2 regions of the Nesterenkonia sp. K-15-9-6 genome follow, and region 1 is predicted to be linked to the other one. Evidence: predicted binding sites of a transcription regulator. Region 1 holds the regulator's gene; the other holds the start of a gene.
What was found. The regulator HspR, encoded in region 1, represses chaperone genes until heat shock. The targets are predictions, from matches to a motif close to AAGTTGAGTCNNNNNGACTCAACTT.
Positions count from the first base shown of each region.

Region 2: the regulator HspR is predicted to act here: its motif matches at 1,873-1,897, upstream of SD455_RS15765 (Hsp20/alpha crystallin family protein).

Region 1 is NZ_JBQYEY010000006.1:84,407-90,240, forward strand. Features, by position in the region: gene SD455_RS05675 (nucleotide exchange factor GrpE) at 1-404, shown strand, start outside; gene SD455_RS05680 (DnaJ C-terminal domain-containing protein) at 572-1,537, shown strand; gene SD455_RS05685 (heat shock protein transcriptional repressor HspR) at 1,667-2,095, shown strand; gene SD455_RS05690 (M20/M25/M40 family metallo-hydrolase) at 2,190-3,470, opposite strand; gene SD455_RS05695 (AbgT family transporter) at 3,481-5,124, opposite strand; gene SD455_RS05700 (BCCT family transporter) at 5,335-5,834, opposite strand, start outside.
Region 2 is NZ_JBQYEY010000037.1:9,256-15,089, forward strand. Features, by position in the region: gene mgrA (L-glyceraldehyde 3-phosphate reductase) at 1-670, opposite strand, end outside; gene SD455_RS15760 (hypothetical protein) at 743-1,288, shown strand; gene SD455_RS15765 (Hsp20/alpha crystallin family protein) at 1,314-1,793, opposite strand; gene SD455_RS15770 (cysteine desulfurase family protein) at 1,922-3,091, opposite strand; gene nadC (carboxylating nicotinate-nucleotide diphosphorylase) at 3,136-3,978, opposite strand; gene nadA (quinolinate synthase NadA) at 4,028-5,302, opposite strand; gene SD455_RS15785 (NUDIX hydrolase) at 5,299-5,834, opposite strand, start outside.

The DNA of each region.
Region 1 (5,834 bases):
TGCAGGCCGACCTGCAGCGTCTCCAGGCGGAGTACGTCAACTACCGGCGCCGCGTGGAGCGGGACCGGGCCGTGGAGCGGGACCGCACCGTCGGTCACGTCATCACCGGCCTGATGCCGGTGCTGGACGACATCCACGCCGCCCGGCAGGCCGGTGACCTGGCCGACGGGCCCTTCGCGGCCATCGCCGCGAAACTGGAGTCGCTGCTGCAGCAGCAGGGCCTCGAGCGCATCGACGAAGAAGGCGTGCCCTTCGACCCGTCGGTCCACGAGGCGCTCATGCAGCAGCCGCACCCGGAGATCCCCGCCGACCACGTGGCCGCGGTGCTGCGGGCGGGCTACCGCCACGGCGACCGTGTGCTGCGCGCGGCCCAGGTGATGGTCTCCACCGGCCCGGCCGAGTGAGCCGAGCCTGACTCTCCGTGCCGACGGCCCGCACCGGGCCGTCGGCACGGATCGGCCGACGCCGTCGTCGCGGAGCGTCGCAGCCCACGACGTCGGCACACAGACAGCGCACCACGCACAGGCCCCGCCCGGCGGGGTCGCAGAAGAGAAGCAGGGAGGGAGGCGCCGTGGCCTCGCAGGATTGGATCAACAAGGACTTCTACGCCATCCTGGGCGTCTCCAAGGACGCGTCCGAGGACGAGATCAAGAAGGCCTACCGGAAGCTCGCCCGGACGTACCACCCGGACAAGAACCCGGGGGACGAGGCCGCTGAGCAGAAGTTCAAGGACGTCTCCGAGGCCCACACCGTGCTCTCCGACAAGCAGCAGAGGGAGCAGTACGACGCCATCCGGGCCATGGGCTCGGGCGCCCGCTTCTCCGGAGCCCCGGGCGGCGCCGGCGGCGCCTCCGGATTCGAGGACATCTTCGGCGGGCTCTTCGGCGACGCCGGCGGCTTCGGCCGCGGGGGTCGAGGCGGCCCCGACTTCTCCGACATCTTCGGTGGCATGGGCGGCCGGTTCGGCGGCGGCTTCGGCGGGGGCGCGCCGGCCAAGGGCGCCGACCGCACCGCGAAGACCACCATCTCCTTCGCCGGGGCCGTCCGCGGCACCACGGTGGGGCTGCGCGAACCGGACGGCAACGTCATCGACGTCCGGATCCCCGCCGGGGTGAAGGAGGGCCAGAAGGTCCGCGTCAAGGGAAAGGGCCAGCAGGGACCCGGCGGCGCCGGCGACCTGCTGGTGGAGGTGGCGATCACCCCGCACCGGTTCTACGAGCGCGACGGTGACGACATCCGCATCCACCTTCCCGTCTCCTTCGACGAGGCCGTGCTGGGCACCACCGTCCAAGTGCCCACCGTGCACGGGGAGAAGGTGCGGATCAAGGTCCCCGCCGGCACCACCTCGGGCCGCACCCTTCGGCTGAAGGGGCACGGGGTCCGCCGGAAGTCCCACCAGGGGGACATGCTCGTCGTCGTGGACGTGCAGGTGCCCCAGGACCTCTCCGAGGAGGCGGTGGAGGCCGTGAAGGCCTACGCGGAGGCGACTCGCGACGTCGACCCCCGCGGCGACCTGGAGGTCCGGGCCGCCCTGTGACCGGGCCCGCCGCTGCGGGATGATGGAGAGACGAGACCGACCCGCCCCAGCGCGGCCGGGCGGGAACGGAAGAGGTGAGCAGCAGTGGCCAGGAGACGTCGCTCCGAGATCGGCGGGGAGGACCCGCGGCTGATCGAGGCGGAGCACCGGCATGCTCCGCTGTTCGTCATCTCCGTGGCCGCCGAGCTGGCGGACATGCACCCGCAGACGCTGCGCCAGTACGACCGCATCGGCCTGGTCACCCCGCGGCGCCAGGGCGGCCGGCACCGTCGGTACTCGCCCTATGACATCGAACAGCTCCGGCAGATCCAGCAGCTCTCCCAGGAGGGCGTCTCCCTGGAGGGCATCCGGCGGATCATCGAGCTGCAGAACCGGGTGGAGGAGCTCGAGGAGACCGTGGAGGAGCTGCGCTACGAACTCCGCGAGGCTGAACGGCACTCCACCAAGCCACGGGTCTTCGCCGTCGGCCCGCACGGCGACGTGGTCACGGTGGCCCGAGGCCGCCGGGCCCGCACCAGCACCCAGGCGCTGGTGCTCTGGGACCCGCGCCGCCGCTGACCGGGTGTGTTGCCCGAGCATCCGCCCCGCACACCCGCCCCGCACACTCTGTCCCGCACACCCCGTCGAGCGGTGATCTGTGCGTCAGGAGGGGTCAGGGGCGGGCGGCGACGTCGGCGAGCAGTCCCGCCAGCAGCGCCGTCTGCGGCGCGATCTCCGAGACCAGGATGTGCTCATGGACCGCATGCGGCCCTTCGCCGACGGCACCGAGGCCGTCGAGGACCGGTAGCCCCAGGGCGGAGACGAAGTTCGCGTCGGAGGCTCCGCCCACCGCGGCCGGGGTGATCCTCCGCCCCAGACCTGCGGCCAGGCGCTCCACCCGGGCCATGGCGGCCCGGGAGGCCGGGGTCGGATTCATCGGGGGCCGATTGGCATCCACCGCGATCTCCAGTAGCAGCCGAGGGTCGGCGGCATGGGGCTCCGGCAGCCGCAGGGCGCGCAGACCCTCGGCCACCCGGTCCTGCTCGGCCGCTTCGGTCACGCGCACATCCACCTGGCAGGTGGCCTGACCGGCCACCACATTGCGGCTGGTGCCCCCGTGGAAGGTGCCCACGGTGACGGTGGTCCCGTGATCCGGGGAGGCCAGGGCGACGATGTCGGGCACGACGGCGGCCAGCGCGTGCACCGCACTGGCCCCCTTCTCCGGCTCCAACCCGGCATGGGCCTGCACGCCGTGCACGGTCAGGTCCGCGAAGACCATGCCCTTGCGGCGGTCCTTGGGCTGACCGGCCGCACTGGGCTCCGGCACCAGTGTCAGCGCGGACTGCGCCGCGGCGGCCTCGATCGCCGGGCGCCCCGCGGTCGAACCGATCTCCTCATCGCCGGTGAGCAGCAGCCGCAGCGGGGCATGCGGCACTCCGAGCTCGCGCAGCGCACGCACCGCCCAGAGGGTCTGGACGATGCCGAACTTCATGTCCAGCACGCCCGGGCCGGTGAGGCGGTCGCCCTCGGCGGTCAGGGGCCAGCCGGTGATCGTGCCGGCTGGCCAGACTGTGTCGTAGTGGCACACCGAGAGCACGGAGCTCTCCAGCTCCGTGATCTCGCCGCCGTCGACGTCGCGTCCCGGCCACCGCAGATCCAGCACGTCGCCGTGGACGCCGCCGTCGGTGCGGGCCTCGGCCAGGGGTTCGCCGAGTCGTTCCACCGCCAGGGTGCGGATCTCCTCCAGCCCGGCGTCGAGCAGCGCCTTGTCATGGCTGGGCGTCTCCGCGTGCACGATGCGCCGCAGGTCCTCCAGGAGCTGCTCCTGGTGGGCGGCGGCGTGGTTCCGCAGCGCCGGCATCGGGATGCCGGCCACGGCGTCGGGGCGGGCAGACGTCGTCGGGGTGCTCTCCATCGGGGTCCTCTCCATCGGGGTCCTGTCTCTCCTGGTCATGGTCGTCTCCTCAGCGCACCGGCACTCCGGGCCCGAGCGGGATCCCGAGGGCCCACCACAGCACGAAGAACAGGAACCAGGCGCACAGCAGCGCCACGGAGACCGGCAGCGTCAGGGACACCAGGGTGCCGATGCCGGCCTTCGGGTAGTACCGCTGCAGATACCCCAGCACCAGGGCGAAGTAGGGGCTCATCGGGGAGATGATGTTGGTGGGGGAGTCCCCGATGCGGAACAGCATCTGAGTGACCTCCGGGGAGGTGCCCACCAGCATGAGCATGGGCACCAGGACCGGGGCCATGAGGGTGTACTGCGCGGACCCCGAGGTGATGGTCAGGTTGAACAGCGCGACCAGCAGCACGACGCCGGCGAACATCACCACCACGGGCAGGTCCAACCGCTCCAGCAGGTGGGCGCCCTCGATGGCCAGCACCATCCCGATGTTCGACCAGCTGAAGTAGGCGATGAACTGGGCGGCCGCGAAGAACAGCACCACCACGCCGGAGAGCTCCTTGATGGAGCGTCCCATCAGCTCCGGGATGTCCCGCGGGCGGGTGATGGTGCCAGCTGCGACCCCGTAGGTGATGCCCACCGCCAGGAAGGCCAGCGCGATCGGCACGGCGATGTCGGTCAGCAGCGGGGAGTCGAGCACGTCCCCGCTCTCGGCCTGGAACGGCGAGCCGGGCAGCAGGAGCAGGGAGAAGTACACCGCCAGGAAGCCTGCCAGCGCCAGCAGGGACGCGCGCAGCGCCGCAACCTCTCGGCGGGTGTAGGTCAGCAGGGAGACCTCATCGGTGATCGCCTCGCCGCGGCCGCCGTCGTCAAGGTCCCTGCCAGCCGCCAGCACGGCGGTGGCCGCTCCGCCGGTGGCGTCCTCCTCGTGCTTCATCCGCTCGGTCATCCGGACCAGCAGCAGCTCGGTGACCAGCGTGACCACCAGGGCGAGCACCACGGCGGAGGCCGCGGAGAAGAAGTAGTTGGCCACCGGGGAGACCACATGGTCCGGGTCGATCAGCTGGGCCGCCGAGGTCGAGATCCCGGCCAGCAGGGGATCGCTGGCGGTGATCAGCAGGGACGCGTTGTAGCCCGCGGAGGCCGAGCCGAAGGCGACGACGGCGCCCAGCACCGCGGAGCGGCCGCTGGCCTTGAACGCCGCGGCCGCCAACGGGATCAGGATGACGTAGATGGCGTCCGAGGCCACGGATCCGGTCACTCCGGCCAGGGCGACGGTGAAGGTCAACCAACGGCGCGAGACCCGGGAGACCACCACCCGGATGGCCGCGCTGATCAGACCCGATCCCTCAGCCACTGCGACGCCCAGCATCACGGTGATGATCAGACCCAGCGGCGGGAACGTCACGAAGTTCTCCACCGCATCGGTGACCATGCGCTGGAAGCCCTCCGGTGTGAGCAGGCTCTGCACGGCGATCTGCTCGCCGTCGGCCGGGTTCTCCGCACCCACTCCCAGGGCCTCCAGGATGGCGGAGAGCACTACCACGACCACCGCGAGGATGATGAACAGCCAGAACGGGTGTGGCAGCAGGTTGCCGATGCGTTCGACGACCCGCAGCGCCCGGACCAGGAACCCGGGGCGATCGCCGGCGCTGCGCGATCTGCGGGAGCGGCGGGTCGGGGTGACGGTGCTGGGCTCTGACATGGCGATTCCCTTCCGCCGGCCCCGGGGTCCAGGGGCCTTCCGGCGTGACGACCTTGCAGATCGCGCCAGTCTAGTCAGAAGGTGGTGATTCGGTAAACGAACTATCTCTGCCTGTGGTGGGCCCTCCGGTGGGGAATTCCTCGAGGTCGCCGCGCAGATCAGCGCGATGCACCTCGAGGAACTCCCCACCGGATGCCTGAGTCGCCGAGCTCAGCGCTGCGGCGCCGGGTCCTCCTCGGGCTCGACGGCCTCGGAGCTGGCCGTGCCGCCGTCGCCCTCGGCGCCGTTCGGAGCCTGACCGTCGCTCGCTGCCTCGGCTGAGACCACCGGGATCGAGGAGGTCGCCAACGACGTCGCCGGGGAGTAGTTCTCCATGTCCCCGTGCCAGTCCTCGTCCTCCTCCGGCGTCCAGCCGTCCTCCCACGTCCCGGTGGTGAAGTCGTAGCCGATCGGGTCGCCGTTCTCGTCGGTGCGCTGGTACCACTCGGTGTACATGTCGTCCTCCGAATCCACCCCGGCGCCGGCGCCCAGCCCCGGCTCGGTGGGTGCCACCTGCAGGGTGAAGTCGTCGCCGTAGCGGTCGACGCCGTCGATCACCGCATCCCGCAGCGCCTTCTCCGCGTACTTGGTGCGCAGGGCCCGCGGGTCGGTGCGCACGTCGCGCAGCCACGCGATCATGATCAGCAGCATGATCACGGCGAAGGGCACCG
Region 2 (5,834 bases), on a different contig from region 1:
TCACGCCCACGCCCTCCTCCTCGACCGTGTCCAGCAGGCCGTCCTGCTCGATCCACCGGTTGAACATCGAATACGAGGGCTGATGGATCAGCAGGGGAGTGCCCAGCTCCTTCAGGATGGCCGCGGCCCGGCGGGTGTCCTCCGGGGAGTAGGAGGAGATTCCGGCATAGAGGGCCCTGCCGGAGCGGACGGCGGTGTCCAGAGCGGCCATCGTCTCCTCGAGCGGGGTGTCCGCATCCGGGCGATGGGAGTAGAAGATGTCCACATAGTCCAGCCCGAGACGGTCCAACGAGGCATCCAGGCTGGAGAGCAGATACTTCCGGCTGCCTCCCGGCCCGCCATAGGGGCCCGGGTGCATGGTCCAGCCCGCCTTGGTGGAGATGATCAGCTCATCCCGGTAGGGGGCGAGGTCCTCTCTCATGAGCCGACCGAAGTTGATCTCCGCCGAACCCGGAGGGGGACCGTAGTTGTTCGCCAGATCGAAATGCGTGATGCCGGAGTCGACGGCGAAGCGCACGATGTCCCGCTGCCGTTGGAAAGGGACGTCGTCACCGAAGTTGTGCCACAGGCCCAGCGAGAGCGGCGGCAGCACCAGGCCGGAGCGACCGACCCGGCGGTAGTCCAGCCTCGAGTAGCGGTCGTCGGCGGCGAGGTAGGGCCGGTGGCTCATGGGTGCTCCTGTTCGGTCGTCGGGCCGCTGGCAAGCCTACTCCTGCCGGGGCGGGCCGACTACGATCAGTCCATGGTGACGTCACAGAACACAGCAGCGATCGCCCGCGCGACGGGCCGGCCGTGGGACGCCTGGCTCGAGGAGCTCGACGGCGCAGGCGCCCGCGAGATGGACCATCCGCAGATCGCCGGGCTCGCGATCGCCCGCATGCCCGAAAGCCTGGACAACCCCGGCTGGTGGGCCCAGGGAGTGGCGGTGGCCTATGAGCAGCATCATGGGATGCGGGTCCCGGGGCAGACCAGCGACGGGATGTTCCAGGCCTCGGCCAGCAAGACGTTCCGCGGCACGCGGGATGAAGCGTGGGCGGCCTGGACGGAACTCGTCGCCGACCGTGAGGAGTTCAACGGCGTCGGGCTCGCCCAGGCGCCCACGACCTCTGAGACCCCGAAGTGGAGATACTGGCGGGTCTCCTTGGAGGACGGCACCAGGGTGAGTGTGGGCGTCACACCCAAGGGTGACGAGAGGGCAACCGTCGGCCTGGAGCATGCGAAGCTCGGCTCTCCTGAGGAGATCGACCGGTGGAAGCCCTTCTGGAAGGCGCTGCTCGCCGAGCTGTGAGCAGACCCCGGTCACGGATCGGTGCTCAGCTCTCGATCTGCTCCTGGGCGCCGGAGCCGGACCGGGTCACCTGGATGCGCTGCGGAGTCTCTGCGGAGTAGACGCCTGCGACCCTCACGGTCAGCACGCCGGCGTCGTAGTCCGCTGTCACGGAGTCCGAGGGGACCTCCTGCGGCAGAGTCACCGTCCGGGAGAAGCTGCCGTATCGGACCTCGCGCAGTCCTTCTGCCTCGCGCTCGTCACGGCGCTCACCGGAGACGGTGAGGCTGCGTCCGGTCAGCTCCACTGAGACGTCCTTCTCCGGGTCCACCCCGGGAAGGTCCACACGCAGCACCAGGTCCTCGCCGTCGCGGTGGGCGTCGACGGCGGGGACGAAGCCCGTGGCTTGTCCTGATTCCATGCGGGGAGCCGCGAAGGCCGCGGAGTCGAACAGCGGGGTGCGCAGGGACCGGAAGACGTCGTCCATCAGGGACAGCGGTTCCAGGCGGGTCAGACGGGTGGTCATGAGGATCAGCCCCTTTCGATCTGTTGTCTGGTTGACGGCTTGCAGTCAGATCAACAGCTGTCCGGGGCGTCGTATTCCAAAGTTGAGCGTCATATGCTCAGGTTTTCATATCGCCGTGTCGCTGGCCCTCATGGTGCCGCACAGGCACTGCGGATCAGCGCCTCAGCGGCACGTGCGAGGTCAGCTGATGAGGTGTTGGCGCCGAAGGTGAACCGGACGGCGGTCTGTGCCAGGTCCTCCGGCACGCCCATAGCCGTCAGGCTGGGACTCGCCTCCGAGGAGCCGGCGGCGCAGGCGGAACCGGAGGAGCAGAAGATCCCGGCCCGCTCCAGATCCAACAGTACGGATTCTCCACTGCGGCCCGGCAGGACGAAGGAGGCGTGACCGGCCAGCCGCCGGGTGCGGTGACCGGTCAGGCGAGCTCCGGGGACACCCTCCTCGACGGCGGCGATGAAGTCGTCGCGTCGGCGACGCAGCGTCTCGGTGTCCTCTGCGGCGGCGAGCTCCAGCGCGGTGGCCATGCCGACGGCGCCGGCGACGTCCTCCGTGCCGGAGCGTCGGCCGCGCTGCTGGCCGCCGCCGTGGATCAGCGGCTCGAACGGGGTCCGACGCCGCAGCCACAGGACGCCGACGCCTTTCGGGGTGCCGAGCTTGTGTCCGGCCAGGCTCAGGGCCTGCACCCCGAGTTCGCGGACGTCAATGGTCTCGGATCCAGCCGCCTGGACCGCATCGGTGTGGAACGGCGTGCCGGTCTCGGCGGCGACGGCCGCCAGGGAGGCGATGTCCTGGACCGTGCCGACCTCGTTGGAGGCCGTCTGCACGCTGACCAAGGTGGTGTCAGACCGCAGGCGGCGCTGCAGCTCGTCGGGGTCGACGACTCCGGCATCGTCCACAGGCAGAACGTCCACCTCGTAGCCGATCCTCTCCAACCAGGAGGCCGATTCGGCGACCGCTGGGTGTTCCACGGCGGAGATCAGTACGTGCCGGCCTCGGGGAGCCGCCAAGGCGATCCCCTTGACCGCGGCATTGTCAGCCTCGGTCCCGCCCGAGGTGAACAGGATCTCACCCGGCCTGGCGCCCAGGGAGCGTGCCACACGGGCGCGGGCGTCGGTCAGGGCGCGCTCGGCGGCGAGTCCGGGCTCGTGTCGGCTCGAAGGATTGGCGTGCACCCCGGCGAGCAGCGGCCACATGGCCTCCAGGACCTCGCGGCGCACCGGGGCCGAGGCGGCCGCGTCCAGGTAGACCGTGGAGGGCCCGGAGAGCGTCGGCTGCTCCTGCGGCTCGGGGGTCTGTGTCATGGGAGGATCCTTCACCGGGTCGGGTGCTGCGGCGCACTGAGGGTTCAGCGCGACGTCGTGAAGTCGAGTCCGAGGTCCACGGCCGGCACGCCATGGGTCAATGCGCCGACGCTGATGACATCGATGCCGGTGGCGGCCACCTGGCCGATCGTGTCCAGGGTGATGCCTCCGGAGGCCTCGACCACGGCACGGCCGGCGATGATCTCCACTCCGCGGCGCAGCTCCGGGAGGGAGAAGTTGTCCAGCATGATCGTGTCGGCCCCGCCGGCCAGCGCCGGGGCGATCTGGTCGATCCGGTCGACCTCCACCTCGATGTGCACGGTGTGCGGCAGTCGGGTTCGTGCGGCGGAGATCGCCGCGGCGAGGTCGTCCACCAGGGCGAGGTGGTTGTCCTTGGCCATCACGGCGTCGGAGAGGCCTGACCGGTGGTTGTGTCCGCCGCCGCAGCGCACGGCATGACGTTCCAGCGCGCGCAGCCCCGGAGTCGTCTTGCGTGTGTCGGCGATGCGCACCCCCGTGCCAGCCACCGCCTCGACGTAGCGGGCCGTCAGACCAGCGACCGCCGTCATGCGCTGCACAAGGTTCAGAGCCACCCGTTCGGCGGTCAGGATGGGCCGTGCCGGGCCGTGCACCGAGGCGAGCCGCTGGCCGGCGACGAAGGGTGTGCCGTCGTCGTGATGAACCGTGACCTCCACATCCTGGGACAGCGCCGTCATCGCCGCGGCGAACACCGCGCCGCCGCTGAACACGCCGGCCTCGCGGGCGACCAGGTCGGCCTCGGCCTGTGCGTCGGCCGGCACGAATGCCCACGAGGTGAGGTCCCCGAAGGGGGCGTCCTCCTCCAAGGCGCGATGCACCACAGTCTCGATCTGGCTGCGCGTGAGCAGCGGGTCCCCCGCGACGTCGCGGGCAGGGAGCAGGGGGGTCGTCACGGGATCACCTCGGCTTCGCCGCGAGCATGCGGTCCAGGGCGACCTTCGCCTCTGCTGCGACCTCGTCGTCGACGATGATCTGGTTCTCCACCCGGCCGGCGACGAGCTCGTCCAGCACCCAGGCGAGGTACCCCGGGTGGATCCGGTACATGGTCGAGCAGGGGCAGATCACCGGATCCAGGCAGAAGATCGTGCGGTCCGGGTATTCGGCGGCCAGCCGGTTGACCATGTTGATCTCGGTGCCCACCGCGATCGTGTCACCGGGGGACGAGGCGGCGATGAACTTCCTGATCGCGTCGGTGGAACCGGCGGCGTCGGCGGCGTCGACCACCGGCATGGGGCATTCCGGGTGGACGATGACCTGGCAGCCGGGGTGCTCGGCGCGGGCCTGCTCGATCTGGTCCACAGTGAAGCGACGGTGCACTGAGCAGAAGCCGTGCCACAGCAGCACCTTCGCTTCTCGCAGCCCCTCCTCGGTGTTGCCTCCGAGCTCCCGGCGGGGGTTCCACATCGGCATCTGCTCCAGCGGCACCCCCATGGCCTTGGCGGTGTTGCGACCCAGGTGCTGGTCAGGGAAGAACAGCACTCGGTGAGCACGCTCGAATGCCCACTCCAGCACGGTGGCGGCGTTCGACGAGGTGCATACGATGCCGCTGTGGCGGCCGCAGAAGGCCTTCAGCGCCGCCGAGGAGTTCATGTAGGTCACTGGGATCACCGGGAGCTTGCCCTCGGCATCCGGCTGGGGATCCTCGGGGTCGAAGCCGTAGACCTCGGCGATGTCCTCCCAGGCCTCCTCCACGGACTCCTCGTCGGCCATGTCGGCCATGGAGCAGCCGGCCGCGAGGTTGGGCAGGATCACCTGCTGATCGGCCGAGGAGAGGATGTCGGCAGTCTCGGCCATGAAGTGCACGCCGCAGAACACGATCGTCTCCGCCTCCGGCTTGGTCAGTGCCGCGTTGGCCAGCTGGAAGGAGTCTCCGACGAAGTCGGCGTACTGGACGACCTCGTCGCGCTGGTAGAAGTGTCCGAGGATCACGAGCTTCTCGCCGAGGGCCTCCTTCGCCGCGCGGATCCGAGCATGGAGCTGCTCGTCCTCGAGCTCTCGGTACAGCTGCGGCAGCTGACCGGGGCGGACCGTGCGGTCAGGAATCGGGTCGGACTCGGAGGCGCCGGGCCCGTATCCGGGGGCGACGTCGAACTCCCAGGGGCCTCGTGGCAGCGAGTCGTTGCACGACTCCTTGGGCTTGAGCTCGATGCGGTCGTGGACGGACAGGCTCATGGGTTCTCCTCGATGGTGAGCGTGTAGCGGGAGCGGTTGGGGGCCGAGCGGTAGAGCAGCGGCGGCCGGTGGTTCGTGCCGGTCATCCGACGCCCGGTGCTCTCCACCGAGCCCTGGGCCAGCACCTGGCGGCGGAAGTTCGACGGATCCAGGTCTCTGCCGAGGATCGCCTCATAGACCTCGCGGAGCCGGGTCAGCGGGAACTCCTCGGGCAAGAACGCGTGCGCGATGGGGGAGTAGGTGATCTTGGCGCGCAGTCGCTGCAGGGCATAGCGCAGGATGACGCCGTGGTCGAAGGCCAACGGGGCGGTGCCGTCCTCATGGCGGCGCAGGGTCTCATCGGCCGGGAACCACGCGACGTTGTCCCCGTGGTCGGCCTCGGCGTCCTCCTCGGGACGGACCAGGGCCCAGTAGACGATCGAGACCACGCGCTGGTCCGTCTGGCCGGAACGGTCGACGTCGCCGAAGGCGTAGAGCTGTTCGAGGTGCCGGGGCTCCAGGCCCGTGGTGGCCTTCAGCGTCTCCCGGGCCG